DNA from 3 places in the Geodermatophilus maliterrae genome. Region 3 is predicted to be linked to each of the others. Evidence: riboswitches for the same ligand, from Rfam matches in the RefSeq annotation. Region 3 holds a riboswitch; each other region holds the start of a gene.
What was found. A riboswitch is a leader RNA that binds a small molecule or an ion and turns the genes downstream of it on or off. The one in region 3 is predicted to bind cyclic di-AMP.
Positions count from the first base shown of each region.

Region 1: it holds a riboswitch for cyclic di-AMP, as region 3 does, so the genes downstream of both, ABQ292_RS04865 (transglycosylase family protein) here and ABQ292_RS22640 (C40 family peptidase) in region 3, are expected to answer to the same signal.
Region 2: it holds a riboswitch for cyclic di-AMP, as region 3 does, so the genes downstream of both, ABQ292_RS21765 (transglycosylase family protein) here and ABQ292_RS22640 (C40 family peptidase) in region 3, are expected to answer to the same signal.

Region 1 is NZ_JBFNXQ010000009.1:16,573-26,462, forward strand. It holds gene ABQ292_RS04830 (transglycosylase domain-containing protein) at 1-212, shown strand, start outside; gene ABQ292_RS04835 (DMT family transporter) at 334-660, shown strand; gene ABQ292_RS04840 (TetR/AcrR family transcriptional regulator) at 660-1,229, shown strand; gene ABQ292_RS04845 (GAF and ANTAR domain-containing protein) at 1,269-1,991, opposite strand; gene ABQ292_RS04850 (anti-sigma factor RsbA family regulatory protein) at 2,253-3,260, opposite strand; gene ABQ292_RS04855 (GAF domain-containing SpoIIE family protein phosphatase) at 3,439-5,364, shown strand; gene ABQ292_RS04860 (hypothetical protein) at 5,400-5,798, opposite strand; cyclic di-AMP (ydaO/yuaA leader) riboswitch at 6,121-6,280, shown strand; gene ABQ292_RS04865 (transglycosylase family protein) at 6,283-7,458, shown strand; gene ABQ292_RS04870 (CstA-like transporter-associated (seleno)protein) at 7,525-7,731, opposite strand; gene ABQ292_RS04875 (carbon starvation CstA family protein) at 7,728-9,890, opposite strand, start outside.
Region 2 is NZ_JBFNXQ010000099.1:2,240-12,129, forward strand. It holds gene uvrB (excinuclease ABC subunit UvrB) at 1-1,439, opposite strand, end outside; gene glgX (glycogen debranching protein GlgX) at 1,986-4,100, shown strand; gene treY (malto-oligosyltrehalose synthase) at 4,103-6,454, shown strand; cyclic di-AMP (ydaO/yuaA leader) riboswitch at 6,708-6,837, shown strand; gene ABQ292_RS21765 (transglycosylase family protein) at 6,841-7,485, shown strand; gene treZ (malto-oligosyltrehalose trehalohydrolase) at 7,602-9,356, shown strand; gene ABQ292_RS21775 (dihydrofolate reductase family protein) at 9,358-9,890, shown strand, end outside.
Region 3 is NZ_JBFNXQ010000109.1:1,085-10,974, forward strand. It holds gene ABQ292_RS22615 (fumarylacetoacetate hydrolase family protein) at 1-845, shown strand, start outside; gene ABQ292_RS22620 (hypothetical protein) at 928-1,074, shown strand; gene ABQ292_RS22625 (serine hydrolase domain-containing protein) at 1,119-2,294, opposite strand; gene ABQ292_RS22630 (DUF4352 domain-containing protein) at 2,563-3,198, opposite strand; gene ABQ292_RS22635 (hypothetical protein) at 3,453-3,605, opposite strand; cyclic di-AMP (ydaO/yuaA leader) riboswitch at 3,981-4,115, shown strand; gene ABQ292_RS22640 (C40 family peptidase) at 4,128-4,640, shown strand; gene ABQ292_RS22645 (carbohydrate kinase family protein) at 4,784-5,689, shown strand; gene ABQ292_RS22650 (HNH endonuclease signature motif containing protein) at 5,838-7,013, shown strand; gene ABQ292_RS22655 (restriction endonuclease) at 7,078-7,698, shown strand; gene ABQ292_RS22660 (hypothetical protein) at 7,819-8,262, opposite strand; gene ABQ292_RS22665 (TM0106 family RecB-like putative nuclease) at 8,259-9,890, opposite strand, start outside.

The DNA of each region.
Region 1 (9,890 bases), on a different contig from region 3:
TCCAGGTGGACGACGGCCTCGGCTGGCTGTCGCGCTCGCACGTCGTCAACGCGCAGAACCGGGTACCGCGGCACATCGCGGAGAAGGGCTTCCAACCGGTCGAGGACGCCGGCGTCGAGGGACTCGCCGGGGACCAGCCGGACACCGACGACGACTGCTCGGAGATGCCCGACGAGGTCGCCGAGCTCATCGCCGAGGAGGGCAGTGGGTGAGAACCGCGGGACCGGGAGGACGGAAGCGTCGTCACGAGGCCCGTGAACAGCGGTTCAGGTACGACCGTCCCAATCTTCTGGTACGGTCGTACTAATTGTCGTTCCGTGTAGGAGGTGTGACGTGGCCTGGGCCCTCGTCGTCGTCGCCGGGCTCTTCGAGACCGCCTTCGCGGTGTCGTTGAAGCAGTCGGAGAACTTCACCCGCCTGTGGTGGACGGTCTCCTTCACCGCCTGCGCCGCGGCCAGCTTCGCGCTCCTGTCCCTGGCACTGAAGACGCTCCCCGTGGGGACGGCCTACGCGGTGTGGACCGGCATCGGCGCGGGCGGCACGGCACTGGTCGGGATGTTCTTCCTCGGCGATCCGGTCACGACCGTGCGGATCGTGGCGATCCTCCTCATCCTCGGCGGGGTGCTCGCGCTGCAGCTCGCTCCGTCCGCCGCGCACTGATGACCGGGGTGACGGCCAAGGGCCAGGCCCGCCGCGCCGCCATCGTCGAGACGGCCGCACGGCTGGTGCTGACCGACGGACTCGACGCGCTGTCCCACCGCGCCGTCGCCGCCGCGTCCGAGCTCCCCCTGGCCGCGACCACCTACTACTTCGACAGCCTCGACGACCTGCGGACCGCGGCGGTCGAGCAGGTGGTCCGGGCCGAGGTCGCGGAGGTCGAGCAGGCGGTCGCCGCCCTCCCCCGGAGAGCGCGCTCGGCCGCCGCCACGGCCGGGCACGTCGTCGACGTCGTCCTGGGCCCCGGACGGCACAGCGACGAGGAGCTGCACTCCCTCTACGAGCGGTTCCTCGCCTGCGGGAGACATCCTGCGTTGCGCCCCGTCCTCCGGAGCGCCCGCGCCAGGATCGACGCCGCGCTGGCGGAGTCGCTGGACCGTTGCGGGCGCTCGGGCGCGGACGTGGCCACGCTGGTCGCGCTGATCGACGGGTCCGTGGTCTCCGCGCTCGTGGAAGGCGACGGCTCCGCCCGCCGGCGCGCGGAGGAAGCGGTCACCGCCGCACTGGGCTGACCCGACGCCTCCACTCGACGGTGCGGCGGGACGGGCCGTTCAGTCGGGCCCGCGCTCCCCGCTGGGTACGGCTCCGGTGTCGTTGAGCTCCAGGGCGATGTCGACGAGCCTGCGGTTGGTCTCCTGGGAGATCCGGGCCAGCACCCCGAAGGCCTGGTCGGCGGTCAGGCCGTACCGCTCGATGAGGATGCCCTTGGCCTGGCCGATGAGGTCGCGACTGTCGATGGCCCGGCGCAGGTTCTGCTCGTGCTCGGCACCGGCCAGCGCCACGGCGGCGTGGCTGGCGAACATCTGCCCGATCTGCAGTCCCTCGTCGTCGAAGGCGCCCGGGGTGTGCGAGTACAGGTTCATCGCGCCGAGCTGGTCGCCGGAGACGAACAGCTGGAAGCACATCATGCTGCCGATCCCGAGCGCCGAGGCCTCCCGCGTGAACGCCGGCCAGCGGTCCTCCGCGCCGACGTCGTCGACCCGGACGACCAACTGCTCCCAGACCGCGTCCAGGCAGGGTCCCTGGCCGAGGCGGTTCTGCAGCTCGTCGACCTGCCTGGGTAGATCACTGGTCGAGGCGCGCGGTTCGACCTTCCTGCGGCCGACCACGTAGCTGATGCTGCACTCCTCGGCGTTCGGCACGGTCGCGACGGCCGAGGCGGTGATCCCCTGCAGCGTCGCCTCGACGTCGCCGTGCTCCTCCTGCAGCTGCCGAGCGACCCGGCTCATGGCGTCGCCGAGGTGCTGCCGTGCGTCGCCGGCGCTCGGGTTCATCCACCCAACGTAGTGAACGCACCGGCCCGATCGCCCGATCAGTGCAGCCGGCGGTCCGGCGGCTGGCTGTCGAACCGCCGGACCTGGGCGCGCCGGGCTGCCGGCGGCTCACCGCGCCGTCCCCGGTCCGTGCCCAGAGGTCGGGGAGTCCAAGCGCGGGAGGACCGCCGCGGTCCCGGCGACCCTGGCAGCCACGGCCGGGGGGATGCCGGGCCGCACGCGTGAGCGGGCCGGGGCGGGCTCCGGGGACGTGGCCCGGCGTCAGGCCCACCGGGTGGACAGCCGCACGCTGGTGCCCCGCTCCTCACGGCGGATGGCGACGTGGTCGCACAGCTGGCGGGCCAGCCACAGGCCCATGCCGCCGTGGGAGAGGTCTTCGCCGTGCGCCGGCCCGTAGCCGGCGAACGGGTCGTCGAGGCCCCGCCCGGAGTCGCGGATGGTGCACACCAGCCGGCCGGGCGCCGTCCACAGCCGCAACCCGGCAGGTGGCCTCCCGTGCCGGACGGCGTTGGACGCGATCTCGTCCACGGCCATGAGGAAGTCCTCGAGCACGTCGGCCGGGCCGTCGACGGTGTCGAGGTGCGCACGGACGGCGTGCCGCAGCCCGGCGAAGTCGGCGACGTCGTCGTCGACCAGCGCCGGCGGCGTCGTCTCCAGCGGCTCGTCGGGCACCGGCAGGGCGCGCAGGTAGGCGGCCGGGTCGACGTAGTCGGGGTTGGCGACCACTGCGTCCGCGGCCAGCAGTCGCGGGTGGGTCTGCCGGGCGGTGGCCACGAGCGGCTCGGGCAGCCGGGAGCTGAACACGCACAGCCCCCACAGCGGCAAGGGAGCGAAGGCGGTGTTGAGGACCGCCTCGTAGGCCTGCCACTCCCGCCAGTCGGTGACCGTGGTGCCGAAGTCGACCTCCCCGACGACGCGGACGCGCCGTCCGGGGGCGGCGTGCTCGGCGGCGAAGCGGCGGATCGTCGCGATCGCCGTGGGCGTGCGGGACCGGTACAGGGCGTGCCGGTCGACGACCATCACCCGCGGGTCGTCGCCGGTGGCCTCGCGCACCGGACCGGTGGTCTCCGGGGCGGTGGCGATGACGGCGGCGTCCCCAGCGGCCAGGCCGTCACGGAGCCACGTGGAGGCGACGGTGGCCACCTGCTCGACGGTGTCGTAGAGCAGGGCGTCGTGCACGAGGCCCGGCGCAGCGGCGCCGGTCTCGCGGTGTCCGCCGTCGGCGGCGGTGCCGTGCACGTCCAACGCGTGGTCCCCCGTCGTGGTCACCGGTCCGCCAGCCGTGGACCGAGCCGCCGCCGTCTCTCTGACCGGCCGATCCGGTTCCTGTACCCGTCCCGGCCCGGACTACGCCGGAGGTGAGCACGGGCACGGGGAGTGGCAGGTCTCAGGAGCTGGTCCCGGCGACACCGGGTTGCGGGCCACCGTCCCGTGCAGGATGGGGGGCGTGTGCGCTCGCGACGCCCGTGACGGTGGACCTGCCACGGGCCGCGATGTCGCGGCGGACCCCGGGCGGCTGGCCGCGGTACGCCTGACGCAGCTGCTCGACGCCGAGGGGGAGGAGTCCTTCGACCGGCTCACCCGGATCGCGCAGCGGCTGACCGGCGCGCCGCTGGCCTTCATGACCGTGGTGGACGACGCCCGCTCCTACTGGCTGAGCAGTCAGGGCCTGCCGCCCGGGAGCCCGACGGAGAACACGGTCGAGGAGTCCTTCTGCCAGTACGTGCTCGACGGGGAGCCGCTGGCGCTGGCCGACGTGACCGCCGACGAGCGCACCGCCGGCAACCCCTCGATCACCGGCATGGGCGTACGGGCGTGGGCCGGGTTCCCGGTCCGGCTGCCCGACGGGCAGGTCCTGGGCAGCTTCTGCGTCGTCGACACCACGGTGCACCGGTGGACGGCCGAGGACGTCCAGCTGCTCGACGAGCTGGCCGCGATCGCCTCCCGCGAGGTCGCCCTCCGCGTCGCCACGCTCGAGGCCGAGCAGGCCCGGGCCAGCGCGCGGGCCGAGGCGCAGCGAGCCGGTCTGCTGGCCCGCATCAGCGACCTGCTCACCGCCGACCTGGCCCCGGGCGACGTGTGGCAGGCGCTGGTCGCCCTCGCCGTCCCCGACCTCGGCGACTTCGCCTACGTGTGCACCGTCGGCCGCGACGGCGGCCTCCTGCCGGTGGCGTCCCAGCACCGCGACCCGGCGGCGCTGCCGGCCCTGCGCGCGTGGATCGACCGCGCCGGCCGCCGCGTCGGCGAGGCCACCGGCCCGGGACACGTCGCGGTCACCGGGCAGGTGGAGCTGATCGACCTGCCGGAGGCGGCGGGCCTGACCGCCGCCCAGCAGGACGCGGTCCGCCTGCTGGACGTGCGCAGCGCGCTCGTCGCGCCGGTGATCCGCCGCGGCGAGGTGGTCGCGGTCCTCACCGTCGGCCGCCTGCGGGGCGCGCCGCCCTACGGCGAGCGCGAGCGCGAGCTGGTCACCGCGCTGATGACCCGCGCGGGCCTGGTGGTCGAGACCGCGCGGGTCGCCTCCTTCGAGAAGGCGGTCTCGGAGACCATGCAGCGGGCGCTGCTGCCCCCGCTGCTCCCCCAACCGGACCACCTGCAGCTGGCCTCCCGCTACCTGCCCGCCGAGGACGCGCAGCTGGTCGGCGGGGACTGGTACGACGCCTACCTCGACGCCGCGCGCACCACCAGCCTGGTCATCGGCGACGTCGCCGGTCACGACATCACGGCCGCGGCCACGATGGGCCAGCTGCGCACCATGCTGCGGATGGCCGGTCACACCGGGACGGCCGGTCCGGCCGAGGTCCTCACCGCCGTCGACGTCGCCAGCGACACCCTCGGGCACGACGTGTTCGCCACCGCCCTGGTCGCCCGGGTCCAGCGCTTCCACGCCGACCGCCCGGCCGTCGACCGGTCGATCACCTGGAGCTCGGCCGGCCACCCGCCACCGCTGCTGCTGCACCCGGACGGCAGGGTCGACGTCCTCACCGACCGGGTGGGCTTCCCCCTGGGGGTCGACCCGCACCGGCCCCGGCCGGAGCACCAGCTGACCCTGCCGGTGCGGTCCACCCTGCTGCTCTACACGGACGGGCTGCTGGAGCAGCACGATCCCGCCCCCGGGACGCCCCCGGGACCGTCCCCCTCCGTCGGCGGGCCCGCGCGTCCGGCCGTCCGCGACCTCGACAGCGGCATGGCGCGGCTGACCGCGCTGCTCGCCGGGAGCACGGACCTCGACCTCGAGGGCCTGTGCGACCGCATCGTCGCCACGCTGATCCCGGAGGGCGGGGCGGCCGACGACGTCGCCCTGATCGCCATCCGCCCCTACTCCGAGGAGCAGCCGCGCCCGGCGCACGCGGGTCCGAACGTGCTGCCCTGAGTGCCGGCACCACCGCGCGCCGCCCCGGGAGCGCGTCAGGCGGCGTCGTCCTCCAGCGCGGCGGTGTCGAAGGCGGGGCCGTCGAGAGCCGGGGCGTCGAGGGCGGCGTCGAAGGCGGCGGCCTCGTCCTCGAGGCCGACCATGACCTCGTTGGTCTGCAGCGTCACCAGCCACGCCAACGCGTGGTCCTCGACCGGCTGGCCGGAGACCTGCGCGATGGCGTCGAGCTGGGCGGCGACCAGCCCGCGGGCGGCCTGGTAGACGTCGGCGGCGCTCACCGCGACCTGCTGCTCGGCCAGCCAGAGCCGGCCGTCGGCCAGCACGCGGACCTCGGTCTGGCTGCCGACGCCGAGGTCGGCGGCGGCACTGGTCAGGACGGACATGCCGGCGCGCAGCTCGGTCAGGCGGCGGCTCGGGTCGTGGGACGACGGCATGGGCACTCCTCGGACGGGCCCGCGGGCCTCGGGAACGTGCTCTCAGAGTCGGCACCGCGCCCACCCGACCTGACCCCCGTTGGGGCGCCGGGACACTCCTGGGGCACGTGGGACGAAGCGTGTCCGGGCCGGTCCAGTGGACGTGGCCTGCGCCACGCACCCGATCGCGGACGGACCGCTGACCAGTCACGCCGCGCCGACGGCGATCCGGGGGACCCGGGTGTGACCGGCGTCACGGCGACAACTGACATGACGGAACGTAGCTTCTTGGCTGCGCTCAGCTAAAGGGAGCGCGGCGCCGGACCGCCAAACCCTGCCCACCGGCTGCCTTCCACCGATCCCAGGGCAGGGGTGGGGGACCCACGTCCACGGCGCGCCACGGCCCTGCGGCCTGCGCGCCTCGGGGTGAAGCCGCGTCCCGCGGCCGGGCACCGATCGCCCGAACCCGACAGCTCACCTCGCCGGCGGTGATCGGAGACCACTCATGGCCAAGCACCGCGCACCCCGCTACGTCCGCACCAAGAAGGTCCTCGCCAAGGCCCCCGTCGCAGCCGGCGCCACCGCCGTCGGGCTCGGTGTCCTCGGCTCCCCGGCGGCGGCCGCCGCTCCCACCCACGACTGGACCGGCGTCGCCCAGTGCGAGTCGGGCGGGAACTGGAGCATCAACACCGGCAACGGCTACTACGGCGGGCTGCAGTTCAGCCAGGCGACCTGGGCCGGCTACGGGGGCACCGAGCTCGCGCCCCGCGCCGACCTGGCGACCCCCGCCCAGCAGGTCGCGATCGCCGAGAACGTCCTCGCCGGGCAGGGCATCGGCGCCTGGCCGACCTGCGGGGCGCGACTGACCGAGGGCACCACCCCGGCCGCCGCCGGGACGTCCGCGCCGGCGCCCGCCGCCGAGCAGCCGGCCGCCGCCGAGCAGCCGGTCGCCGCCCCGGCGACCGGCCAGGACGACGCGGGCGACCGCGGCGACCGGGACCGCGCCGACACCTACGGCCGCCACGCCGCGGGGGGCGACTACACGGTCGAGCGGGGCGACACGCTGCGCGAGATCGCCGCCGCCCACAGCGAGTCGTGGCGCGAGCTGTACCAGCGCAACGTCGACGTCATCGGCAGCAACCCGAACAGCCTCACGCCGGGACTGGTGCTGACCACCTCCGGGGCCGAGCAGGCCGCTCCGGCGCAGCCGGCCCCCGCCGCTCCGGCCGAGGCGGCCCCCGCCGCCACGACGACGACCGCCGGCACGTCGGCCCCGTCGACCACGTCGGCCCCCGTCGTCCAGACGGCCGCTGCCGCCGTCGCGCGCATCACCAACAGCGCCGGCAGTGTCCAGCCGCAGGTCCAGGCCGCGGCGGACGCCGTCGTCGCAGCCGTGCCGGGCGCCGGCTCGATCACCCTCGGCGGCACCCGCGCCAGCGCCGTCGACCCCAAGGGCCACCCCTCCGGCCTGGCGCTGGACTACATGGTCCTGACCGACGCCGCCCTCGGCGACGCGATCGTCCAGTACCACATCGACCACTGGGACGAGCTCGGCGTGGACTACGTCATCTGGGAGCAGCAGATCCTCAGCTCGCCGACCGGCTCCTGGAAGCAGATGGAGGACCGCGGCAGCGTCACGGCCAACCACTTCGACCACGTGCACGTGAACTACGCGGCCTGAGCCACCGGGCCCACGGACCGCGGCCCCCTGCCCACACCCGTGGGCAGGGGGCCGCGGTCGTCCGGTTCAGCAGCAGCGGCTGACGGGGTTGCGCTCCCGCTCGTCGGCGCGCCGCCGCTCGAACTCCCGCCGGCTCATCGGCTCGTGGCCGTGCTCGGCGCAGTGCCGCAGGTGGTCGTCCCAGCGCGCCTCCCCGCTGCACTCGCGCAGGTACCAGCGCACCCCGCGCCAGGTCCGGACGGCGGCCTCGCGGACGGTCCAGGCGGCGGTCACCGGGACGGACCCTCCTCCGTGAAGGTGCCCTGGCCCCGCGCACCCGCGCCGACCATCCGCTCCTGCTCGGCCATCACGCGCTTCTCCTCCGCGGTGGCGAACAGCCCCGACGGCTCCACGATGGACGACGGCACGGCCGGCTCCTCGGTGGTGGGGACCGGCCCGCCGGCCCGCAGGGCGCGGGCGATCACGACGACCGAGTTGACGACCACGACCAGGGTCAGCAGCGCGAACACCGCCTGCAGCACCCCGTTCAGCGTCGAGTTGTAGACGACCTGCTCCATCTGGTCGACGTCCTGCGCCGGAGCCAGCAGTTCGCCTCGCTCCAGGGCATCGGCGTAGAGCTGGCGCTGCGTGAAGTAGCCGACCCTCGGGTCGCCCGAGAACACCTTCTGCCAGCTCGCCGTCATCGTCACCGTGAGGTCCCAGGCCAGCGGGATGGCGGTGACCCAGGCGTAGCGCACCTTCCCGTGCTTGATCAGCAGCACCGTCACCAGGGTCAGCGCGATCGCGGCCAGCAGCTGGTTGGCGATGCCGAACAGCGGGAAGAGCTGGTTCACGCCGCCCAGGGGGTCGGTCACCCCGACGTAGAGGATGTAGCCCCACAGCCCGACCACCGCCGCACTGGCCATGATGTTCGCGGGCCGCCACGACAGGTCACCGAAGCGCTTCCAGACGTTGCCGATCGTGTCCTGGAGCATGAACCGCCCGACCCGCGTGCCGGCGTCGACGGCGGTCAGGATGAACAGCGCCTCGAACATGATCGCGAAGTGGTACCAGAAGGCCGCCATCCCGGTGCCGAACGCCTGGGACAGGATGTTGGCGATGCCCACGGCCAGGGTCGGCGCACCGCCGGTGCGCGAGATCAGGCTCGGTTCCTGCACCGCCGCCGAGGCCGCGGCGAGATCCTCCGCCGAGGTGGGGAACCCCAGCCCGCTGACGTAGGCCGCCGCCGTCTCCGGGGTGCCGCCCGTCACACCGGCCGGGGCGTTCATCGCGAAGTACAGACCCTGGTCGATGACGACGGCGGCGATGAGCGCGCTGATGGCGACGAAGGACTCCATCAACATGCCGCCGTAGCCGATGAGGCGGACCTGGCTCTCCTTGGCCACCATCTTCGGCGTCGTCCCGGACGAGATCAGCGCGTGGAAGCCGGACAGTGCGCCGCAGGCGATGGTGATGAAGACGAACGGGAACAGCGACCCGGCGAAGACGGGGCCGGTCCCCTCCCGGGCGAAGTCGGTCACCGCCTCGGCCTGCAGCACCGGCCGGGCGAGCAGCAGACCGATGGCGAGCAGCACGATCACGCCGACCTTCATGAACGTCGACAGGTAGTCGCGGGGGGTGAGCAGCAGCCACACCGGCAGCACGGAGGCGACGAACCCGTAGACGACGAGGGCGAGGACCAGCCACTCCTTCGACAGCGTCAGCGTCTCGGCCAGTCCCATCTCCTCGACGTAGCCGCCGCCGATGACCGCCGCCAGCAGGAGGACGACGCCGATGGCGGTGGCCTCCAGCACCCGTCCCGGACGGATCGTGCGCAGGTAGACACCCATGAAGAGGGCGATGGGGATGGTCAGGGCGATGGAGAACACGCCCCACGGCGACTCGGCGAGTGCGTTGACGACGATGAGCGCGAGCACCGCCAAGATGATGATCATGATGGCGAAGACGGCGATGAGCGCCGCGATGCCGCCCACGATCCCGATCTCCTCGCGGACCATCTGGCCGAGGCTCTTCCCGTTGCGGCGCATCGAGAAGAACATGACGACCATGTCCTGGACGGCGCCGGCGAAGATGACGCCGACGACGATCCAGATGGTCCCCGGCAGGTAACCCATCTGCGCGGCGAGCACCGGGCCGACCAGCGGTCCGGCGCCGGCGATCGCGGCGAAGTGGTGCCCGAAGAGCACCCGCCGGTCGGTCACGTCGAAGTCGATGCCGTTGTGCAGCCGCTCCGCCGGTGTGGCCCGCCGGTCGTCGACCCTGAGCACCCGGTAGGCGATGAACCGGGAGTAGAAGCGGTAGGCGATCGCGTACGAGCAGAGTGCGGCGAACAGGATCCACAGCGCCGAGACCGTCTCACCGCGCGAGAGGGCGAGCACGGTCCAGGCCACGGCGCCGACGATCGACACAGCGGACCACACGAGGACGGTCTT
Region 2 (9,890 bases), on a different contig from region 3:
TTGATGCCCAGCTCGAGCAGGTAGTCGGTGAGGTCCTCGGACATCTTCTTGGTCAGCGTGGTGACCAGGACCCGCTCGTCCTTCTCGACCCGCACCCGGATCTCGTGCACCAGGTCGTCGATCTGGCCCCTGGTCGGCTTGACCACGACCTCCGGGTCGACCAGGCCGGTGGGACGGATGACCTGCTCGACGACCTCGCCGCCGCTGCGGCCGAGCTCGTAGGGGCCCGGCGTCGCCGACAGGTAGACGGTCTGCCCGATCCGGTCGGTGAACTCCTCCCACTTCAGCGGGCGGTTGTCCATCGCCGAGGGCAGCCGGAAGCCGTGCTCGACCAGCGTCCGCTTGCGGCTCATGTCGCCCTCGTACATGCCGCCGATCTGCGGGACGGTCACGTGCGACTCGTCGATGACGAGCAGGAAGTCGTCGGGGAAGTAGTCGATGAGACACGCGCCGGCGGTGCCCGGTGCCCGGCCGTCGATGTGCCGCGAGTAGTTCTCGATGCCCGAGCAGAAACCGACCTGGCGCATCATCTCGATGTCGTAGGTGGTGCGCATGCGCAGCCGCTGGGCCTCCAGCAGCTTGCCCTGCCGCTCGAGCTCGGCCAGCCGCTGCTCGAGCTCGGCCTCGATCGTGGTGATGGCCCGCTCCATGCGCTCCGGGCCGGCGACGTAGTGGGTGGCCGGGAAGACGAAGAGCTCCTGGACCTCGCGGACCACCTCGCCGGTGAGCGGGTGCAGGTAGTACAGCCGCTCGACCTCGTCACCGAACATCTCGATCCGGACGGCGAGCTCCTCGTAGACCGGGAAGACCTCGATCGTGTCGCCGCGGACGCGGAAGGTGCCGCGGGTGAAGGACAGGTCGTTGCGGGTGTACTGCTCGGTGACCAGGGTGCGCAGCAGGTCGTCGCGGTCGCGCTCCTCCCCCACCGAGATCTTCAGCGCCCGGTCGACGTACTCCTGCGGCGTGCCCAGGCCGTAGATGCAGGAGACGGTGGCCACCACGACGACGTCGCGGCGGGTGAGCAGCGCCTGGGTGGCCGAGTGCCGCAGCCGCTCGACCTCGTCGTTGACCGACGAGTCCTTCTCGATGTAGGTGTCGGTCTGCGGGACGTAGGCCTCGGGCTGGTAGTAGTCGTAGTACGAGACGAAGTACTCGACGGCGTTCTCCGGCAGCAGCTCGCGGAACTCGTTGGCCAGCTGTGCGGCCAGCGTCTTGTTCGGCGCCATCACCAGGGTGGGCCGCTGCACCTGCTCGATCAGCCAGGCGGTGGTGGCCGACTTCCCGGTGCCGGTGGCGCCCAGCAGCACGGTGTCCTTCTCGCCGGAGTTCACCTTCTCGGCGAGCGCCTCGATCGCGGCGGGCTGGTCGCCCGAGGGCTGGAACTCGCTGACGACGCGGAAGCGCCCCTGGGTGGGCCGGATGTCGGTGGTCGCGCGCACGGGGACGACGGTACGACCGGCGTGCGACAGAACAGCGGGTGTGACGGGACGGGCGGCTGCGACGTCCGCGCACGGACGCGACCAGCGGGACGGAGGGGGCGCACCGGACGACGGGGGTTGACCTGGCGGGGACGTCCTGCTCGCCCCGCTCCGGGGCGCCCGCTAGCGTGCACTCTCGCAGGAGCGCCCCGGCTGGGGACCAGTGCCACCCGGGACCTCCCGGGCGAGGTCGGACCCCGCCGCTCGCGCTCCCCGGCCCGAGCCGGACCTGCGCACGACGCCCCCCGCGGCCCCGCCGCGGGGGGCGTCGTCGTCCCCGGGACGGCCCGGGGACGACGTTCCCGCACCCGTCCCTGCACCGGTCCCTGCACCCGGCCCCTGGCGTCCCGGACCGGGGACGGCGTGACCTCCGCCGCGTCACGTGTGGGGCGGTCCGGATCGGGCACTGGCAACGCGGGCAGTCGTGCCCCGACCCCCTGCCGACGGCCGCGGCAGGGGGCCACCGCGCCCCGCGGACGGGGGCGCCAGTGCAGGAGGAAACACTCGATGACCCAGGTGTGGCCCGGAACCGCCTATCCCCTCGGAGCCACGTTCGACGGCACCGGAACCAACTTCGCGATCTTCAGCGAGGTGGCCGAGAAGGTCGAGCTGTGCCTGTTCGACGACGCGGGCACCGAGACGCGCATCCGCCTGCCCGAGATGGACGGCTACGTCTGGCACGCGTTCCTGCCCGGCATCCAGCCGGGGCAGCGCTACGGCTACCGCGTCCACGGGCCCTACGACCCGCGGCAGGGGCTGCGCTGCAACCCGAACAAGCTGCTGCTCGACCCCTACGCCAAGGCGATCGACGGCCAGATCGACTGGGACCCCTCGGTCTTCGGCTACGACTTCACCAGCGGCGACCGCAACGACGACGACTCGGCCGAGCACATGCCGAAGTCCGTCGTCGTCAACCCCTACTTCGACTGGGGCGTCGACCGCCCGCCGCGGACGCCCTACCACAAGACCGTCATCTACGAGGCCCACGTCAAGGGCCTGACGATGACCCACCCGGACGTGCCCGAGGAGCTGCGCGGCACCTACGCCGGCATCGCCCACCCGGCGGTCGTGTCCTACCTGCAGGACCTCGGGATCACCGCCATCGAGCTCATGCCGGTGCACCAGTTCGTGCAGGACGACACCCTCCAGCAGAAGGACCTGCGCAACTACTGGGGCTACAACACGATCGGCTTCTTCGCGCCGCACAACGAGTACGCGAGCAACACCGACAACGGCATGCACGTGCAGGAGTTCAAGGGGATGGTCCGCACCCTGCACGAGGCGGGCATCGAGGTCATCCTCGACGTGGTCTACAACCACACCGCCGAGGGCAACCACCTCGGCCCGACGCTGTCGTTCAAGGGCATCGACAACCGCGCGTACTACCGGCTGGTCGAGGACGACCCGCAGTACTACATGGACTACACGGGCACCGGGAACTCGCTCAACGCCCGCACCCCCCAGGCGCTGCAGCTGATCATGGACTCGCTGCGCTACTGGGTCACCGAGATGCACGTCGACGGCTTCCGCTTCGACCTCGCCTCGACGCTGGCCCGCGAGCTGCACGCCGTCGACCGGCTGTCGGCCTTCTTCGACCTGGTGCACCAGGACCCGGTGGTCAGCCAGGTGAAGCTCATCGCCGAGCCGTGGGACGTCGGCGAGGGCGGCTACCAGGTGGGCAACTTCCCCGCCCTGTGGACCGAGTGGAACGGCAAGTACCGCGACACCGTCCGCGACTTCTGGCGCGGCGAGGACGCCACGGTGGGCGAGTTCGCCAGCCGGATCACCGGGTCCTCCGACCTCTACCAGCACTCCGGACGGCGGCCGGTCGCGAGCATCAACTTCGTCACCGCGCACGACGGGTTCACGCTCAACGACCTGGTCTCCTACAACGAGAAGCACAACGAGGCCAACGGTGAGGGCAACAACGACGGCGAGAGCCACAACCGCAGCTGGAACTGCGGGGTCGAGGGCGAGACCGTCGACAAGAAGGTGCTCACCCTGCGCGCCCGCCAGCGGCGAAACTTCCTGGCCACGCTGATGCTCAGCCAGGGCGTGCCGATGCTGCTGCACGGCGACGAGCTGGGCCGCACGCAGAAGGGCAACAACAACGGCTACTGCCAGGACTCGCCGCTGACCTGGATCCACTGGGACGAGGTGGACGAGGGACTGCTCGAGTTCACCAAGCTGGTCACCCGGCTGCGCGTCGAGCACCCGACGTTCCGCCGTCGCCGCTTCTTCCACGGCCGGCCGGTCCGGCGCGAGGCGGGCGCCCCGGTGCAGGACATCGCCTGGCTGACGCCCGGCGGCGACCTCATGACCGAGGACGACTGGGACGCCGGCTTCGCCAAGTCGATCGCGATGTACCTCAACGGGCACGGCATCCGGTCGACCGACGAGCGCGGCGAGGACGTCGTCGACGACCACTTCTACCTGGCGTTCAACGCCTCGCACGAGCCGATGGACTTCACCCTGCCCGCCGAGGAGTACGCCGCGGCCTGGACCGTCGTGGTGGACACCGCCGAGCTGGGCGAGGTCGAGCCGACGCAGCTCAAGCCGGGCGAGACGATCACCGTGCGGGACCGCTCGATGGTCGTGCTCAGCGCCCCTCGACGGTCGTGACGGTGAGCGAGCCGCTCGGCGCGGACCGGCGCCGCGACGTCCCGACGGCGACCTACCGGCTGCAGGTCACCGCCGACTTCACGCTGGACGACGCCGCGGCCGTGGCCGGCTACCTCGCCGACCTCGGGGTCAGCCACGCCTACACCTCACCGCTGCTGCGCAGCGCCGAGGGCAGCACGCACGGCTACGACACGGTCGACCACGCGCACGTCGACGAGTCGCGCGGCGGGCAGGCCGGCTTCGACCGCCTGGTGGCGGCGCTGCACGAGCACGGGCTGGGCCTGGTGCTCGACCTGGTGCCCAACCACATGGGCGTGGCCGATCCCGCCGAGGCGCCGTGGTGGTGGGACGTGCTGCGGCACGGCCGCGACAGCGCGCACGCGTCGGCGTTCGACGTCGACTGGGACTTCGGTGGCGGCCGGGTGCGCATCCCGGTGCTCGGGTCGGCCGACGACGTCGAGAAGCTGGAGGTCGTCGACACCCCCGACGGTCCGGAGCTGCGCTACTACGACAACCGCTTCCCCGTCGCACCGGGCACCGGCGAGGGCACCCCGCAGGAGGTGCACGACCGGCAGCACTACGAGCTGGTGGACTGGCGGCGCGCGGACACCGACCTGAACTACCGGCGGTTCTTCGCGATCAACACCCTCGCCGGGCTGCGGGTCGAGGACCCCGAGGTCTTCGACGCCACCCACGAGCTGGTGCTGCGACTGGTCTCGCAGGGCGCCGTCGACGGGCTGCGGATCGACCACCCCGACGGCCTGGCCGACCCGAAGGGCTACCTCGACCGGCTGGCCGAGGCCTCCGGCGGGCGCTGGACCGTGGTGGAGAAGATCCTCGAGCCGGGCGAGGACCTGCCGGAGAGCTGGGCGACGGCCGGCACCACCGGCTACGACGCGCTCGCCGAGGTCGACGACGTCCTGGTGGACCCGGCCGGCGAGGCGGCGCTGACCGCGCTGGACACCGAGCTGTCCGGGCGCGAGGTCGACTACGCGCAGCTGGTCCACGACTGCAAGCGCGAGGTGACCGACGGGATCCTCGGCTCGGAGGTCGCCCGCCTGGTGCGGGTGATCGGCGAACTGCCGGGCGTCGACCGCGCGCAGCAGACCGAGGCGCTGGCCGAGCTGCTGGCCACCTTCGGCGTCTACCGCAGCTACCTGCCCGACGGGCGCGGGCACCTCGACGCCGCGGTGTCCACCGTCCGGGACCGCCGGCCCGACCTGGTCGCGGCCGTGGACGCGCTGCACTCGGTGCTGTCGCAGGCCGGCACCGAGGCGGCCACCCGCTTCGAGCAGACGAGCGGCCCGGTGATGGCCAAGGGCGTCGAGGACAGCGCCTACTACCGCTGGGCGCGGTTCGTGGTGCTCAACGAGGTGGGCGGCGACCCGGCCCGCTTCGGCAGCACGGTCGAGGAGTTCCACGAGGCGCAGGGCCGCCGGGTCGCGCGCAGGCCCGAGTCGATGACCACGCTGACCACCCACGACACCAAGCGCAGCGAGGACACCCGGGCCCGCCTGGCCGTCCTCGCCGAGGTGCCGACCGAGTGGGCGGAGCTCGTGCGGCGGTGGCTGTCCCGGCACCCGCTGTCCGACCGGCCGCTGGCCCACCTGGTCTGGCAGAACCTGGTGGGCGCCTGGCCGCTGGCGCGCGAGCGGGCGCACGCCTACGCCGAGAAGGCCGCCCGCGAGGCCGGCACCTCGACCACCTGGACCGACGTCGACGAGGCGTTCGAGACCCGGCTGCACGCACTGGTCGACGCCGCCTACGACGACGCGACGACCAACGCCGAGGTCGAGGAGTTCGTCGCCCGCACCGGCCCGGCCGGGCGGTCCAACGCGCTGGCGCAGAAGCTGCTGCAGCTCACGATGCCCGGCGTCCCCGACGTCTACCAGGGCACCGAGCTGGAGGACCGCTCGCTGGTCGACCCGGACAACCGCCGCCCGGTCGACTACGACCGGCGCCGGGAGCTGCTGGCCCGGCTCGACGGCGGGGAGGTGCCCCCCGTCGACGACACCGGCGCGGCCAAGCTGCTCGTCGTCTCCCGGGTGCTGCGGTTGCGCCGGGACTCCCCGGAGCTGTTCGCCGGCTACCGCCCGGTCGAGGTCACCGGGTCGGCCGCCGGTCACGTGGTCGCCTTCGACCGGGGCGCCGAGGGGCAGGACGGCGCGGTGACCGTGGCGACCCGCCTGCCGGTCGGCCTGGCCGCCGCCGGCTGGGGCGACACCGCGCTGGCCCTGCCGACCGGCGCCTGGCGCGACGTCCTCACCGGCGCGCGCGTCGTCTCCGACGCCGGCGGCACGCCGGTGGGCGAGCTCCTGGCCCGGCTGCCGGTGGCCCTGCTGGTCCGCGACTGAGGTCGAGGTCACACCGCCGCGGGAGGACGCCCGCCCGCGGCGGTGTGACCAGCGGTGACGCGGACGGCCCTCCGGGCCGACGCGGGCCGACACGCCCGGGACCCCTGGGGCGCGACGTGCCCCGCCGTGACCCGGCCGTTACCTTTGCCCGCGCACCCGGCCGACAGAGAGCCGGGCGCCGGAGCCGATCCGCCCAACCCCGTCCGTCGGCGTCCGTTCCTCCTGCACCGCCAGGACGGGGGTGGGGGACCCACTTCGACGGTCGCCGCCGTGCCACGGGGGCCAGGCAGCACCGTCTCGGGGTGAAGCCGCACGTCGTGCGGCCGGGGCACCGATCGCTCCGAACCCGACAGCTCACCTCGCAGGCGGCGGATCGGAGTACAGCCATGTCCTCGTCCACGTCCGTCACCGGTCGCCGGCGCGCCTCGACGCCGCAGCGGATGGCCACGCTGGCCCGCCGCACCGCCGTCACCGTCGGCATCGCGGCCACCTCGATCGGCGTCCTCGCCGGCCCGGCCTCCGCGGCCGCGCCCAACGACTGGGACGCCGTCGCCCAGTGCGAGTCCAGTGGCAACTGGAGCATCAACACCGGCAACGGCTACTACGGCGGCCTGCAGTTCAGCCAGAGCACCTGGGCGGCCTTCGGCGGCCTCGACCACGCCCCGCGCGCCGACCTGGCGAGCAAGGCGCAGCAGATCGCCGTCGCCGAGCGCACGCTCGACGTGCAGGGCCCGGGTGCCTGGCCCAGCTGCGGCAAGGCCCTCGACCCGTCCGCGCCCGAGGCCGGCGCGGCCCCGGCCGCGGCGCCCGCCCCTGCCCCGGCCCCGGCGGCGGCTCCGGCTCCCGCTCCGGCCGCCGCTCCGGCGGAGGCCGGGGGCGACTCCCACACCGTCGAGCGCGGTGACACGCTGGGCAGGATCGCCCACGCGCACGGCGTCGACGGGGGCTGGCGGGCGCTGTTCGCGGCCAACCGCGACTCGGTCGGCAACCCGAACCGCATCCACGTCGGTCAGGTGCTGCAGCTCCCGTGAGCCGCACGGCAGCCGGGGGGAGCTCCTCCCCCCGGCTGCCGTACCGCCCCGGGGTTGACCGCAACCCGGGTGGGCACACCTCCCCGGTCACCCCGCCGACTCCTGGAGGCCCCTGCATGTCCGCACCCGTCGAGTTCGCCGTCTGGGCGCCGGTCCCCGAGCGGGTCCGCCTGCAGGTCGACGGGTCGGTGCACGAGATGCGCCGGGACGACGCCGGCTGGTGGCGGGCCGAGGTCGAGGCCGCACCGGAGGCCGACTACGGCTACCTGCTCGGCGAGGACGACACCCCCCGTCCCGACCCGCGCTCGCGGCGCCAGCCCGAGGGCGTGCACGGCCTCTCCCGCCGCTTCGACCCGGCCGCGTACGCGTGGGGCGACCGTGCGTGGACCGGGCGCCCGCTGGCCGGCGGCGTCGTCTACGAGGTGCACGTCGGCACCTTCACCCCCGAGGGCACGCTGGACGCCGCGATCACGCGGCTGGACCACCTGGTCGACCTCGGCGTCGACTTCGTCGAGCTGCTGCCGGTCAACGGCTTCGACGGCACGCACAACTGGGGCTACGACGGCGTCCTCTGGTACACGGTGCAGGAGAGCTACGGCGGCCCGGCGGCCTACCAGCGCTTCGTCGACGCCTGCCACCAGCGCGGCCTCGGCGTCGTCCAGGACGTCGTCTACAACCACCTCGGCCCGTCCGGGAACTACCTGCCCCTCTACATGCCGATCTTCGCCGAGGGCGGCGCCAACACCTGGGGCGAGTCGGTCAACCTGTCGGGCCCGGACTCCGACGAGGTCCGCCGCTACATCGTCGACAACGCGCTGATGTGGCTGCGCGACATGCACGTCGACGGGCTGCGGCTCGACGCCGTCCACGCGCTGGTCGACGAGCGGGCCACCCACGTGCTCGAGGAGCTGGCCCGCGAGGTCGACCGGCTGTCGGTGGCCGAGGGCCGGCCGCTCACGCTGATCGCCGAGAGCGACCTCAACGACCCGCGCACGGTGACCCCGCGAGCGGCCGGCGGCCTGGGCATGACCGGGCAGTGGAGCGACGACTTCCACCACGCGCTGCACGCCACGCTCACCGGCGAGGGCCAGGGCTACTACCGCGACTTCGCCGACGCCGGGCTCGCCGGGCTGGCCAGGACGCTGACCGGCGCGTTCTTCCACGACGGCGCCTGGTCGAGCTTCCGCCGCCGCCACCACGGCCGGCCGGTGGACACCGCGCGGCTGCCGGGCTGGAAGTTCCTCGGCTACCTGCAGGACCACGACCAGATCGGCAACCGCGCCGTCGGTGACCGGGTCTCGGCGTCCCTCTCCCCCGGCCTGCTCGCCGTCGGTGCGACGCTGGTGCTGACCAGCCCGTTCACCCCGATGCTGTTCATGGGCGAGGAGTGGGGCGCCTCGACGCCGTGGCAGTTCTTCACCAGCCACACCGACCCGGAGATCGGCCGGGCGACGGCGCAGGGCCGCAAGGGCGAGTTCGCCGAGCACGGCTGGGACGCCGACGAGGTGCCCGACCCGCAGGACCCCGAGACCTTCACCCGCTCGAAGCTCGACTGGTCCGAGCCGCATCGGGAGCCGCACGCGCAGCTGCTGGCCGTGCACCGGGCACTGCTGGCCCTGCGCCGGGCCCAGCCGGAGCTCACCGACGCCGACCTGACCTCGGTGGAGGTCGCCTGGGACGACGCCGACCGCTGGCTGGTCGTGCACCGCGGTGCGCTGCGCGTGGTCGCCAACCTCGCCGACCGGCCGCGCGAGGTCGACCTCGACCGGGCACCCACCGACGTGCTGTTCGCCACGAGCGAGCTCCCCGCGATCGACGGCGCCACGGTGACGCTGCCGCCGGAGAGCGCGGCCGTCCTCAGCACGCACTGACGTGCGCCGGCTGCTGCCGGACCCGGACGGCGGGCCGCTGGACGACGTCGAGCTCGCGGACGCCTACGCGCTGCCGCCCGGGCGCTCGGTGCGGGTGGACTTCGTGGTCTCCCTCGACGGCGCGATCACCGTGGAGGGGAGGAGCGCGGGTCTGGGCTCCCCGGGTGACAAGCGGGTGTTCCGGGTGCTGCGGGCCCTGGCCGACGCGGTGCTCGTCGGGCACGGGACCGCGGCCGCCGAGGGGTACCGCCCGGTGGCCGCGGACTCCGCGGTCGGACGGCTGCGGGCCGCGCTCGGGCGGCCGGTGTCCGCGCCGGTCGTCGTCGTCTCGCGGCGGGCCTCACCGGCCCCGGGCGACCGGCTGGCCCTCGCACCGACGGTCCTCGTGACCTGCGCGGCGGCCGACCCGGACCGGCGGGCAGCGCTCGCCGACGCCGGCGTCGACGTCCTCGTCTGCGGGGACGACGACGTCGACCTGCCGCTGGCGCTGGACCGGCTGGCCGACCGCGGCCTGGAGCAGCTGGTCTGCGAGGG
Region 3 (9,890 bases):
CGCTGGTCGACCTGCTGCCCGACCTCGCCGCGGCTGCGGATCGTGACCCTGCCGAGGTGGTGCCGGAGGCCGGCGTGGTGCTGCGCGCGCCTGTACCGCGGCCGCCGTCGGTGCGCGACTTCCTGTCGTTCGAGGAGCACGCGTGCAACGCCTCCGCCGCGTTCGGCCGGGAGGTCCCGCCGGTCTGGTACGAGCAGCCGGTCTTCTACTTCACCAACCCCGCGGCGGTGCGCGGGACGGGCGAGCCGGTGCCGGTCTCCCCCGGCTCGGCGGCGTTCGACTACGAGGTCGAGGTCGCCGCGGTCGTCGGCCGGGGCGGGTCGGACCTGACGCCGGAGGAGGCCGAGGCGGCGATCGCCGGCTACACGGTGTTCGTCGACTGGAGCGCACGGGACGTGCAGCGGGTGGAGTCGCAGGTCGGTCTCGGCCCGGCCAAGGGCAAGGACGGCGCGACGACGCTCGGCCCCGTGGTGGTGACGCCCGACGAGCTGGAGCCGTACCGCTCGGGTGCCGGCTACGCGCTGCGGATGGCGGCCGAGGTCGACGGCGTCGAGCAGGGCGGCGGCAGCTGGGCCGACATCCACTGGTCGTTCGGCCAGATGCTCGCCTACGCCTCGCGCGGGACCGAGCTGCGGCCGGGCGACGTCGTCGGCAGCGGCACGGTCGGCACCGGCTGCCTGCTGGAGCTGCGGTCGCTGCACGGAGAGGAGCGGCACCCGTGGCTGCGGCCGGGCGTCGAGGTCGCGGTGACGGTGGAGCGGATCGGCACGGTGACCGCGCCGATCGTCGCCGGCCCGGACCCGGTGCCGCTGGGTCCGGGCATGACCGCCGCCACCACCTCCTAGGGTCCGCCTCATGGCGGAGGGGGTCCGTGGTCGCCGAGGGCGGCGGGATCGTCGACGCCGTCGCCGCGCCCGAGGGCCTGGGGTGTTCGCCTGCATGCTCGGCGGCGACGACGGCCGGACGCTGCTCGTGTGCGCCGCGCCGGACTCCTGCGAGCACAACTGGGCGCCGGTGCGCGAGGCGGTGCTGCTGGCCACGGGGGTCGACGTCCACCACGCCGGCCGGCCGTGAGCCGGGGGCGGGGGGACGGCGGTGCGCCGTCCCCCCGCCCGTGCTCAGAGCGCGGCGTACAGGGCCTCCTCGAACTCGCCGTACAGCGCCCAGGCGCCGTCCTGCTCGATGAAGGGCAGCGAGTTGGTGTAGATCGAGGCGCAGACGCCGGTGGTGCGGTCGATGAAGAAGTGCGTGTTGAACAGCCCCGCCCAGGCACCGGTGCCGGCCCGGCGGCGGCCCGGCTGGTCCTCGGTGTTGAGGAGGAGCCCGTAGCCCCACGTGTGGCCGGGGCCGGCCCGCAGGCTGTCGGTGATCGGCGGATCCGCGGTGAGGATCTCGGCGGGGAAGCCGAGGTCGCCGATCTGGTTGCTGAAGGCCCGGTCGACCATCTCCGCCGAGAGGATGCGCTCGCCGTCGAGCTCGCCTCCCCGTAGCAGGGCGCGCTCGAAGCGGTTGTAGTCGCGCGGCGTCGAGTAGAGGCCGTGCCCGCCGGCCCACCAGTCGGGCTCCTGGTTGAGGATCTCGTCCACGGCGGTCCACCGGCCGTCCTCGCCGCGGGTGTGGATGGCGACGCACTTGGCCTTCCGGCCCTCGTCCAGCCGGAACATCGTGTCGGTCATCCCGAGCGGCCCGGTGATGCCGGCCGCGACGACCTCGTCCAGGGTCGTGCCGGCCACCGCCTCGACCACCTTGCCGAGCCAGTCGGTGTTGATGCCGTAGACGTACCGGGTCCCGGGGTGGGCGACCATCGGCGCCTCGAAGGCCCGCGCCGAGCCGGGCACGACGTTCGGGATCCCGGTCGCTGTCTCGTACTCCAACAGCTCGGCGTTCCAGAACCAGTACCCGAGTCCCGTGGTGTGGGTGACCAGCTGGTGGACGGTCGCCTTGCTGGCCGGCTCGACGAGCAGGGGCGTGTCGCCGTCGAAGCCCTCGAGCACCCGGACGTCGGCGAACTCGGGGCGGTACTGCTCGACCGGGGCGTCGAGGTCGAGCTCGCCGCGCTCCACCTGCTGCAGCGCCGCGGCCGTGCAGACCATCTTGGTCATCGACATGATCCGGAACTGGGTGCTCGTGGTGACCGGGCCGTCGGGCTCCCCCGCGACGCGCGCACCCGCACCGCCCTCGTAGAGCACGCCGTCGCAGTCGGCGGCGATGGCGGCGACGTGCGGCACCGCACCCCGCTCCACCGCGTCGGCCAGTACGGCGTCGATCCGGCTGCCGTCGATGTCCCTGCTCATGGCGCCTCCTCGGTCGGTCCGCCGCGACTCTGCGGCGGGCCCGGCGTCAGGCTGGCGGGTGCCCCGGACCAGCGCAAACGGTGCGGCAAGAACACGGCGCGCGCCGGTGCCCTGCTCGACGCGAGGGCGTTCGCCCAAAGTGCCTGGAGAGGGCCACGACTGAGTGCTCGCCAGTGGTGTCGAAGTGAGCGCCTTGAAGGGTCGGGTCGAACCGGAGATGACGAAGGGGGCCCCGCTGGCGTGGCGGGGCCCCCTTCGGTCGGACGGATTACTGCAGAGCGACGGTGACGCCGCCGGACAGCATCGAGTCGTGTAGCTCGATCGAGCTGGGGACCATGCCGGCCGGGACGTCAAAGACGACCTTGGTGTTCAGGGCGTTGCCCGGGTTGATCTCCTCGTACAGCGAGTCGGCGTTCTCCAGGTAGAACGCTGCCTCAGTGTCGGCGCTGAACTTCTGCCCCTGTGCGTTGAACAGTGTGGCGTTGTCGCCGAGGAAGCTCTGCGACTCGCTGCCGATGTTGGTGATCGTCAGGTCGACGAGGCAGAACTGGCCCTGCGCGGTCGTGTTGAAGTACTGGTCGCCCAGCTCGGTCTGACTGCAGTCGACACCGTGGACGACGAACTGGAAGTCACCGTCGGCAGCCGACTGGCCGATGCCGACGGCGGCCGGGTCAGCGGACTCCTGAGCCACCGCGTCAGTCGAGTCCTGAGCGACCGACTCACCGGCGGCGACCGAGCCACCCGATGCCGAGTCGTCGCCGGAGCTCCCGCCCTTAGGGGCGACGACCGCGATGACCGCGAGGGCGGCGAGGACGAGGAACCAGGCCTTCTTGTAGAAGGGTTTCTTGGCCGGCGCCGGAGCGGGCGGCTGCGCAAGCGGCGGGCTGTAGGTGGGCTGGGTCATGGCATCCCCTGAGGTTGAGGGCCCCGGACAACGGGTCGTTGCCGTGCGCACCTGCGCCAGCACCGCGTCGGGATCGAACGCAAGGACCCTGACACGCCATGGTCTCGGAACCGCCTCATCCAGATGCCGAGTCGTTCCCACGACGCACTCGCGACACAGGAGACCCGGCCTGGCACGAACACCCCACCTAGACCCGACGCGACCCCCGTCCCGGGAAACCGGGACGAGGGTCGCGAGGGTGGTGCGCGGTGCGGTCAGTAGCGACCGGCCGTGCCGCCGCCCCCCTTGTTCTTCGCCTGGTAGTCGCGGATGAACTTCTTGATCTTGGCCTGGTTCTGCGGCTTCTGGAGCTCCTGCACCACCTTGGCGGCGACGCCCGAAGCGACGAGCTTCCTCAACATCCCCATGGGGTTGCCTCCTCGTGTCGATTCCTCTCCTCGTGCCCCGTCGACGCGCGCCGCAACCCTGCGGATCCCCGGCGTCCCCATGCCGTGTGGGTGGCGGGCCGCTGACTCCGCGTTCGGACGCACCGCCGCGTCCTTTCTCGTCCGGCCCGGCGTGTCCGCGCCGGCCAGGGGCGACACGCACGTCAAGGACCTCGTGTGTCCGCGCAGCTCACCGAGGCGTGTCGGATCCGGAACCGGAGTCAAATCCGCGGATCGGGGTCGGGCGTGGCGGTCCACCGGGCCGGTTGAGCGTTCAGGGACCCCTACCTACCGTCGTCGCGGTCCGGCCAGGGTCCTTCGTCACTCCCCGTGTGACACCCGCCGGATGCGCCGAACCGGACACCGGCACCCAGCCGGTCTCCCGGGCCGGGGACCCACCGCAGCACTGGGGTGGAGCGCGACTCGTCGCGCCGGGCGACTCCTCCGTCCGAACCCGTCAGCTAACCCGGTAGGCGATCGTGGAGAACAGGAGAACCGTCGTCGATGACGACTACCCGCACGTCCACCGCTCGTCGCTCGTTCCGCGGCATCGCCGTCGCGGCCATCGCCGGAGCCGGCATCGCCCTCTCGCCCCTCCCGGCCTCGGCTGCCGTGGGTGGCGGTGCTGGTGGGGCCGTGACGGCTGCGCCGGTCGCCGCGTCCAGCAGCGCGGCCCAGACGGCCGTCGACACCGCGCTCGCCCAGCGCGGTGACATGTACCTGTACGGCGCGACCGGTCCCGACCGGTTCGACTGCTCGGGGCTGACCAGCTTCGCCTACAAGGCGGCCGGCGTCTCGATCCCGCGCACCTCGAAGGCCCAGTCGACGTTCGGCACCCCGGTGGCGAAGTCCGACCTCAAGCCGGGTGACCTGGTGTTCTTCTACAGCCCGGTCTCGCACGTGGGCATGTACATCGGCAACGGCCAGATGGTCCACGCCTCGACCGCCGGCAAGCCGGTGGCCGTGGTCGACGTGGACTCGATGCCGCAGTACCAGGGCGCCCGTCGCATCGCCTGACGCGCTCCACGGACGGCGCCCCGGCCCTGGTTGGGCCGGGGCGCCGTCGCGTCAGGACGGCGCGGTCACCCACTCCCGGTGGTCGTGGGCGCCCGGCCGGCCGGAACGCCCGGGATCCCGTGCACGGTGGAGACTCCCTGGCCGTGACCTCCACCGGCCCGGCGTGGCCCCGCCCCGCCGGGCGGGGACCGGTCGTGGCGCTGGGCAAGCTGGTCGCCGACCAGATGCTCGAGCTGTCGGCCCCCTTGGTGGTCGGCGGCCAACAGCGGGTCGTACGGACGACGGCGGCCGGCGGCGCCCCGGCCAACGTGACGGCGGACCTGGCGCGGCTGGGGGTGCCGTCCCGGCTGGCGGGCTGGGCCGGCGCGGACCCGCTCGCCGACGGCCTGCTGGCCGGTCTCGCCGGGCGCGGCGTCGAGGTGGCGGTGGTGCGCCGCGGGCGGGCGCCGGTGTCGACGGTGCTGGTGCACCCCGACGGCGAGCGCACGCTGCTGACCGACCGCGGCGAGGGCGCGCTGGAACCGGCCGACGTCCGGTCGGAGTGGCTGGCCGGCGCCGCCGTCGTCCACCTCGACGGCTACGACCTGCTGCGCTTCCCCGACGCGCTGCGGGCCGCGGCGAACAGGGCGCACGACGCCGGGGTGCCGGTCAGCGTGGACGTCGCCGCCGCAACCCGGATCGAGCAGCACGGTGCCGGCGCGTACGTCGACCTGCTCACCGGGCTGCGGCCGGACCTGCTCTGCTGCAACGCCGCCGAGGCCACGGCCCTGGACCTGGACGGCGAGCTGCCGGCGTGGGCACCCGGGCTGGTGCTGGTGCACGCCGGCGCCCGCCCGACCCGGGTGGTCACGGCGGCTGGCACGGGGGAGGTGCCCGTCGCGCCGCTGCCGGAGGGACGGCTGCGCGACACGACCGGGTGCGGAGACGCGTTCGCCGCCGGGGTGCTGTTCGGCTGGCGCGCCGGGCTGCCCGTGCCGGACGCCGTCCGGTCCGGTCACGCCGCGGCCGCGGTGGTCGCCGGCGTGGTCGGCGGCCAGCCACCGCCGTGACCGCTCGGAGACGGTGCCCTTGTAGCGCTGATGACACCTCACGACCTCCTCTGCCACGTGGTGCCTTTGTAGCGTTGATGGCACCTTACGAGCCGCTGACCTGGCTTTTCAGGTTGATCGCCCTACCCCGATCAGCTAGGATTCGTACATGTGTTCGGGTGGTCCAGTGGGCGGTGACGGCCTCGACGACGTCGCCGCGCTGGTCGCCGAGCGCAACCGGGTGGATGCCCTGCTGGCCCGGCGGGTGCGGGCCGCGGAGCTGTCCCAGGCTCCCGAGCGCGACGGGCTGAAGAGCGCGGCGTCGTGGCTGCGCGGGCACTACCGGCTCTCGGCCGCCGAGGCGTCCCGGCTGGTGCGCAACGGACGCGCGCTGGAACACCTGCCCGCGCTGGCCGAGGCGCACGACGCCGGCCTGGTGTCGGCCGAGCAGGTGACGGTGGCGGCGCGGGCGGTGACGCCGCAGCGGCTGGCCGCGGCCGCCGCGCAGGGCGTGGACCTGGCCGTGATCGACGCGGTGTTCACCGGCGTCGCGGTCGAGGGCGAGCACGCCGACCTGGTGGCGGTCGTGCAGCACTACCTGGCCGACCTCGACCCCGACGGCCCCGAACCCGACCCCACCGAGGGCCGGGCGTTCACCCTGGCCAAGCACGCCGACGGGTCGCTGAGCGGCCGCTTCCACCTCGACGCCGCCGGTGGGGAGAAGTTCCAGGCGGCGGTCGAGTCCTTCGTGCAGGCCGACCGCCCCGCCGGGGACGACCGCACCCGCGCCCAGCGGCAGGGCGACGCGCTCGTGCAGCGGGCCGACACCGCCCTGGCCTCCGGGAGCCTTCCGACGCTGCGCGGGCACAAGCCGCAGATCGCCGTCGTGATCGACCTCGACGACCTGGTCGACCCGGCCACCGGCCATGGGGCCGGGCGGATGGGCTTCGGCGCCACCGTCTCCGCCGCCCGCGCCCGCTGGCTGGCCTGCGACGCCACCGTCTCCCGCGTCGTCATGGGCCCCGACGGCGCCCCGCTCGACCTGGGCCGCGAGCAGCGCCTGGCCGACCGGCACCTGCGCCGGGCGGTCGAGCTGCGCGACGGCGGCTGCGTGTTCACCGGCTGCGACGCCCCCACCTGGTGGGCCGAGGTGCACCACCTGATCCACTGGATCGACGGCGGCGAGACCAACCTGGAGAACTCCGCGCTGCTGTGCGAGCGCCACCACACCCAGGTCCACCACGGCTTCCGCGTCGAGCGACGACCCGACGGACGATGGCGCACCTGGCGACCCGACGGCACCGAGATCACCGTCCCCGAACCCCTGCTCCCCCGCGCCGCCTGACGCCCCCGCGCGCGCCCGATCCTCCGGGTGCGAGCATCCGCAGGCAGCTCGGGATGGGGGATGCATGGCGCTCTGGATGGTCCGCAGTGGTCGGCACGGCGAGGGTGACGAGATCGCGCTGAGCCGTCGGGTGGTGGGGATCGGCTGGTCACAGGCTGGGGACCTCTCCGACGTGACGACGACCGACGAGCTGCAGGAGCGGCTCATCGAGTCATATCCGGATGCAAAGCCCTCGACGATCTCCAACTGGGTCGGCCAGGTCGACGCCTTCCAGAGGCGGATGGCCGACGGTGACCTGGTCGCGCTGCCGTTGAAGACCGAGCCCATCGTCGCCATCGGTCGTGTCGCAGGGCCCTACGGCTACGTGCCGGACGCCCCTGAGTCGCTGCGGCACCAGCGACCGGTCACCTGGCTCCGTGAGGTGCCACGGGACGCCATCGACCAGGACATCCTCTACTCGCTCGGCGCCTTCCTCACCGTCTGCCGCATCCAGCGCAACGACGCGGAAGCGCGGGTCCGGCAGCTCCTCGCTCGTCCGGACGGCTCACCTCCGCTCGTCCCGGCCCCACCGACCGAGGAGCTCCCGGCTGTCGACACCGACCGCCAGCCGGACGCGGACCTCGACCGCGTGCTCGACCGGGAACTGCCCCACTACGCCGAGGCCCTGGAGCGACTCGGCCAGTGATCCACCTCGACCGGACGGGATCCGGCTGACCCTGTCGAACGACGAGGCACGAGCTCGTCATGGCGATCGCCTCGGAGGCCCGACCGGGACCCTCCTCCACGAACCGCCCGACAGTGCCGTTCAGTGCACGATGCCGAGGAAGTGTCCGGCGCAGCGGCTGCACAGGCCGGTGTTGTCGTGCACGTGCTCGCGGGCGTTGACCTCGCGGCACATCGGGCACCAGCGGAAGGTCCGGCGTCGCCGTCGGGCGACCTCCTCGGCGGCCGCCGCGAGCACCTCCGGCTCGTAGAGGACCTCCTCCGCCTGGAAGCGGCGGTCGGCCACGAACTCCCACACCAGCGGCCACACCCCGTCCCACCGCGGCTCGGGCCGCGCCAGCGTGAAGCCGAAGCCGTCCCAGCCGACCGCCACCTGAGCCGGCTCCCCGCTCACGAACCACTCCTCGTGAGCGGGCCCCGGCACCTCGGTCCAGCCCGCGCCCAGCGCCCGCGCCAGCACGCCGACCGGCACACCGAGCAGCGCCGCCAGGACGGCGTCGCCCTCGGTCAGCCCGTCGTCGGTCACGCCGGCCGCTGCGCCATCTCCGCCAGGCGGCACAGCGCGTTGACCTGGCGCAGCTGCTCCGGCGTCCGCACGGCGGCGTCGAGCAACAACGGGCTCATCACGACCACGGCCAGCGCCTTGGCCCGCGACACCGCCACGTTGAGCCGGTTGAGGTCGTAGAGGAACGACACCCCGCGCGGCGCGTCGTCGGCCGACGTCGAGGTCGTCGAGTACACGACCACCGGCGCCTCCTGGCCCTGGAACCGGTCGACCGTCCCCACGCGCGCGCCGTCGGGCAGCAGCGACCGGATCAGCCCGACCTGGTTGTTGTACGGCGCCACCACGAGGACGTCGTCCGGCCCGATCGGCCGCTCGACACCCTCGGCGTCCACCCCCCCGAGGCCCTGCAGCGACCGCCACACGGCGGCCACCTCCGCGGCCTCGGCGTCCGACGACGCCGAGCACGGCGACGCGTGCTCCGCGTACCGCACCGCCAGTCCGGCACCGGACACCAGCCCGCCCGGCCGTACGGTGATCCGCTCCCGGTCGTCGGCGGACCGCAGCCGGCCCTCGTACGCCAGGTCCGACACGAAGGCGGTCAGCGCCGGGTGCATCCGGTAGGTCTTGTCCAGGAAGACGCCGCGGTCCTCGGGCACGGTCGGGTGCCCCTCGAGCAGGTGCTCCAGCGCGGAGAGGCCCGACTCGCCGGGGTGCACGGCCTGCGTCGGCTGGGCCAGCTGCTGCGGGTCACCGAGCAGCACCAGCGACGTCCCGGCCCGCGCCACGGCGACGGCGTTGGCCAGTGAGAACTGCCCCGCCTCGTCGACCACCAGGACGTCGACCGCCTCGGCGAGCTCGGCGCGCGTCCAGAACCACGCCGTCCCGCCGACCAGCGACACGTCGCCGTCCAGGAGCCGGGACGCCACGTCCGCCGCGTCCTTCGACCACTCCACGCCCGGCGCCCCGCACGCCTGCTTCTCGTCGCACTTCTGCAGCGCCGGCCGCCCGACCGCCGACAACACGTTGCCGATCACCGCGTGGGACGTCGCCGTCACGCCGACCTTCTTGCCGGCGTCCAGCAGCGCCCGGATCAGGCGCGAGGCGGCCCGCGTCTTGCCGCTCCCCGGCGGCCCCTGGACGGCGAGCACCTCGCCGTCGAGCGCCAGGCCGAGCCGGACGACGGCGTCCCCGGCCTCCTCCCCCGGCAGCCGGCGGCAGTCGGCCGGCACCCGCCGCTCGAGCAGCGCCTGCCCGAGGCACGGCTTGCCGGCGAGGACGTCGGCCGCGGTCGCGGCGATCGCCTCGCGCACGCCCTTGTCGTCGATCGGCCCGCCCGGCCCCAGCCCGCGGACACCGGCCGGCGGCCTGGTGCTCTTCACGACCACCCGCCCGCCGACGGCGTCCAGCGCGTGCACCGAGCCGACGGCGACCTTCGTGTCGACGTCGAACGCCCGCTCCCCCACCGACAGCTTCGTGTCCTGCGCGGGGAACGAGTACTCGTAGAGCTTCGACCGCTTCTCCGTGCCGACCTCGACGCCGCCGGTCAGCCCGCCGAGCGCCGTCCGGTCCTCGACGAGCTGCTCGGTCTCGAGGTCGCCGCGGCTGAAGAACTCCCACCACGCCGGGCGGGCCTCGCGGCGGTGCCACTG